DNA from 2 places in the Micromonospora yangpuensis genome. Region 2 is predicted to be linked to the other one. Evidence: riboswitches for the same ligand, from Rfam matches in the RefSeq annotation. Region 2 holds a riboswitch; the other holds the start of a gene.
What was found. A riboswitch is a leader RNA that binds a small molecule or an ion and turns the genes downstream of it on or off. The one in region 2 is predicted to bind cyclic di-AMP.
Positions count from the first base shown of each region.

Region 1: it holds a riboswitch for cyclic di-AMP, as region 2 does, so the genes downstream of both, GA0070617_RS01180 (C40 family peptidase) here and GA0070617_RS17570 (LysM peptidoglycan-binding domain-containing protein) in region 2, are expected to answer to the same signal.

Region 1 covers NZ_FMIA01000002.1:229,667-231,858, reverse strand. The annotation lists gene dcd (dCTP deaminase) at 1-106, shown strand, start outside; gene GA0070617_RS01180 (C40 family peptidase) at 298-1,338, opposite strand; cyclic di-AMP (ydaO/yuaA leader) riboswitch at 1,349-1,487, opposite strand; gene GA0070617_RS01175 (C40 family peptidase) at 1,672-2,192, opposite strand, start outside.
Region 2 covers NZ_FMIA01000002.1:3,880,839-3,883,030, reverse strand. The annotation lists gene GA0070617_RS17580 (AfsR/SARP family transcriptional regulator) at 1-447, shown strand, start outside; gene GA0070617_RS17575 (hypothetical protein) at 504-788, opposite strand; cyclic di-AMP (ydaO/yuaA leader) riboswitch at 1,083-1,225, shown strand; gene GA0070617_RS17570 (LysM peptidoglycan-binding domain-containing protein) at 1,222-1,821, shown strand; gene GA0070617_RS17565 (diacylglycerol/lipid kinase family protein) at 1,952-2,192, shown strand, end outside.

The sequences.
Region 1 (2,192 bases), 3.7 Mb from region 2:
CGAGCATCCCTACGGCTCCGCCCGGTACGGCTCCCGGTACCAGGGCCAGCGGGGCCCCACCCCGAGCCGTTCCTGGCAGAGCTGGCAGACCTGGCCCACCCGCTGACCGGCGAAACGCCGAGCGCCGACGGGACGCCGAGCCTCGACGGGACCCGGCGCCGCCCCCGCGGGACCGGCGGGGGCGGCGCACAGGGCCCCGCCGGGCGGCGGGTACCCGGGCCCCGCGGCTGACCGGGGTGGCCGGGATCCTGGTGCGGGGACCCCGGTTCACCACCGGCAGCGGCGGCGAGGTCGCCCCTAGCCGGGGCGGCCGAAGCTGTGCACGGGACTGTCGTCGAGGCGCTTCATCCGGACCGGCACCCCGGCCCGGGAGGCGTGCACCACCCAGCCGGCACCGACGTACATCCCGACGTGGTGCAGGTCGCGGTAGTAGAAGACCAGGTCGCCGGGGCGCAGCTCGGTCCGGCTCACCGACGGGGTCACCTTGCGCTGCCGGGCCGCGTTGTGCGGCAGCCGGACGCCGGCCTTCGCCCAGGCGGCGAGCATCAGACCGGAGCAGTCGTACGCGTCGGGCCCCTCGGCCCCCCAGACGTACGGCTTGCCGATCTGGGCGCAGGCGAAGGTGACCGCCTTCCCGGCCGCGCCTCCCGGGTACGTGGCCGGGCAGGGCGCCGGACGCAACGAGCCACCGCCGCCCCGACCGTAGACCCGGAGCCGGAGTTTCTGCAGCCGGGCGATCTCGGCGTCGATCTGTTTCCGACTGGCGGCCAACCCCGCCTCGGTGCGGCTGAGTTGGATGATCATCCGGTCCAGGGGCGCCTTGCGGGCGGCCAGCTCGTCGCGGAGCAGCCGTACCGCCCGGACCTGCTCCTGCTGCCGGTGGGCGAACCGGTCGACCAGCTCGATCCGGCTCATCAGCTCACCCGGCGTACGGCCGGCCAGCAGCGCGTTGACCGCCGAGACGGTCTCACCCTTGTACGCCTGGACGGCGAGCGCGCTGACCTTCCTCAGCGCCGCGTCCACCTGGCGTCGCAGCGGCTCGATCCGGGCGCCGAGAGCAGCGGCCTCCCGGCGTTTTTCGGCCAGGTCCTGACGGACGGCGTTGTGTCGCTCGATGATCGGTTCGAGTCGGTTCCAGTCCTGGTCGATCTGGCGTTCGATGTCCGACACCGACGGGTCGGCGTGGGCCGCGCCGGGCACCCCGGTCAGGATGCCGGCGGTCACCGCCAGCGCGGCGAGGACGGTGGTGCAGCGGAACCAGCGAAGGCGCGGCGCAGCCGTCACCTGGTCGGCGGAGGCCGACCGGGTCGACGGTGGCCGCGGGGCATGGTGTGCCACCGGGCTCGGTACTCCTTCTGACGAACCGCCTACCGGGTTAGCTGACGGGTTCGGGCGGAAGGGGACGCCCTACCACAGTGGCTGTGGATTCACCCCGGCGTACCTGGGTCCCCGGATCGCCTGGGGCGGCGACTCGGCGGTGTCGGCCGTTACCGCCCGGGTTGGGCGGACCTGCGACCGGCCGACGATTCACCAGCGTAGAGAGGCCCCCATCGATCCGCAACGGATTCGGCCATGACACTCCGTCTCACGTTTGCTCACTCGCGGACCCGCTCCCACGACGGCGAGGGCCCCCGACGCGCCGTCGGGGGCCCTCGTGGTCGGTGCGGCCGGTCAGCCGGGCCGGCGGAATCCGGCGACCGGCATGGTGTTGATGCTGGAGACGTTCACCGGCTTGCCGGCGCGGGCCGCGTGCACCATCGTGTCGTTGCCCAGGTAGAGGCCGACGTGGTGCAGGTCGCTGAAGAAGAAGACCAGGTCACCCGGGCGGGCCTCGTTGCGCGGGATGGCCTTGCCCTCGTTCCACTGGGCCCCGGTGAAGTGGGTCAGGCTGATCCCGGCGGCCTTGTACGCGTACTGGGTGAGGCCGGAGCAGTCGAAGGAGTTCGGCCCGGTGGAGCCGAACACGTACGGCTTGCCGACCTGGGCGCACGCCGTCCGGATGGCGACCCGTGCGGCCTCGTTGACCACCCCGTCGATGGTCGGGCAGTTCGCCGTCTTCACCGTGGTCTTCGGCATCGACGCCTCAAGGCGCTTGATCTCGGCGGTGATGCTCTTGCGCTTGGCGGCCAGCTCCTTCTCCTGCTTGACCTGGGTGGCCACCAGCGTGTCGAGCTTCTGCTTCTGGGTGCCGT
Region 2 (2,192 bases):
CTGGTCGGGTTCCTCCTGCGTCAGCTCGACCCGCCCGGCACCACCGAGCCGTCCACCGACCAGTGCCTACTGCGGGTGCTGGCCCACCGGCGGCTGCTCGTGGTCCTCGACGACGTCGACCACCTGGCCGACGACTGCGCGGACCTGGTCGACCTGATCGTGCGCAACTGCCGAGGTGTCTCGGTCGTCGTCACCGCACGGCAGCCGCTCGGCCTGTCGTACGAGGCGGTCCGCCGACTCCGGTGCCCGTCGGCGGGGACCCCGGGCCGGCCCGCCGCCGGCGACCCGCTGCGGCGACCGGCGCAGCAGCTGTCCCGGGCGGCGCTGTGGATGCTGGAGACGGTCCGCCTGGTGGCCTTCGGGGTGCCCGCCTCCCAGATCTGGCTGATTCCCGCCCGGTACCGGGGTGGACCGGGGCCTCCGCGACACGGAACCACGGGTACGTGATCCCGCTGCGGCCGACCCGGGCAGGGTCGACGCGGCCCATCCGGGCGGGGACCGCCTCAGGCGGCGGCGGCGTCGGGCCGCCGCGGCGCCTGCCGGGCCCGCGCCGACGCCGGCCGGTAGCCGAACGTCTGCCCCTGCTGGTATGCCAGCTCCATCGCCCGCTGCGCCCACGTCCACGGCGCGCAGGGCTGCGGCTGATCCGCACACTGCAGGTTGCGGCAGTGCCCCTGCTCGGCACCCCGGTGCTCCTCGGCCACGCTGACCGCGAGCCGCCACAGCATCGGGTCGGTGACACCCTCCGGCGGGAAGTCCTGACGGTCGGTTCCGGTCTGGCTGGTCACCTGCGGCCCCCCTCGTACGCGATGTTCCCTTCAACCTCACCAGTGAACACCCGTTCAAACCCGTCCCGCCCGTCCCGTTGGGTGACGGTTGACACTGATGCCCTGGTCAGGGGCGGTGAACCGGCAGGGTCCCCCGTCCGCGCCCCGACCGCAACCCCGGCGCCGGTCGCCCCGCGTGACCGGGTGAACAACCTCACGCAGCGTATGCAGCCACCGGGGCGCACCCCTAGATTCTTACGGGTCCGCCGACGCGGACACCGCCGCCCGGTACGCCCAATCCATGCCCCTGGCCTCGCGGAACACTCACCACAGGCATGGAGCGGGGGACCCAGGTTCCACGGTGCACGTCACCTCGGGGTGAAGCCGCCCGATCCGGGCGGCCGGGCTCCTCGGCCCGAACCCGACAGCTCACCTCGTCGGCGTGGAGGAACCCATGGCAACTCGTCACCAATCCCGACACCGCGCCCTCAGCAACCGCCGCAGGGCACTCGGCACCCTCGCCGTCGGGGCCGTCACCGGCCTCGCGGCCGTGTTCGGCACCGCCGCACCCGCCCAGGCCGACAGCGTCAACTGGGACGCGATCGCCCAGTGCGAGTCCGGCGGCGACTGGAGCATCAACACCGGCAACGGCTTCTTCGGCGGCCTGCAGTTCGTGCAGAGCACCTGGGAGGCGTACGGCGGCCTGCAGTACGCCCCGCGCGCCGACCTGGCCACCCGCGCCCAGCAGATCGCGATCGCCGAAGAGGTGCTCAAGGGGCAGGGCATCGGCGCCTGGCCGACCTGCGGCCCGCTGGGCGGCCCGGTCTCCTCCTCGGGCTCCTCGGCCCCGACCGAGGCCGCCGAGCGTGACGCCCCGCCGGCGAGCCGCAGCACCGACCGGGACACGTACGTGGTCAGGTCCGGCGACACCCTGACGAAGATCGCCGCCGCGCACGACGTGACCGGTGGCTGGCAGGCGCTGTACGAGCGCAACAAGGACGTCGTCGGCGACGACCCCGGCCTGATCATCCCGGGGCAGCGCCTCAGCATCTGACCTCGACCGCGAACCCGGCCGAGGCAGCCCCCGCCTCGGCCGGTTCCGGCGAACCTCCGTACCCGTCCACCGCGACTCTTCCACCGTGGACACGCGTACCGCACCGCCCGGCTGGGTAACAGCGACCACCATGAGCACGAGGACCCTGGACGAGCACCCCACCGAGCCGACTGCCGCCGACCACGCTGCCACCGAGCACGCTGCGAACGGCCACGCCGCCGCCGAGTCGGCCGGCGCCGGGCCGAAGCTCGGCACCGTCGCGGTCGTCGCGCACCGGAAGAAGACCTTCGGCGGTGGCCTCGACCAGTTGCGGTCGACGCTGGTCAGCGCCGGCATCGAGAACCTGCTCTGGTACGAGGTACCGAAGAGCC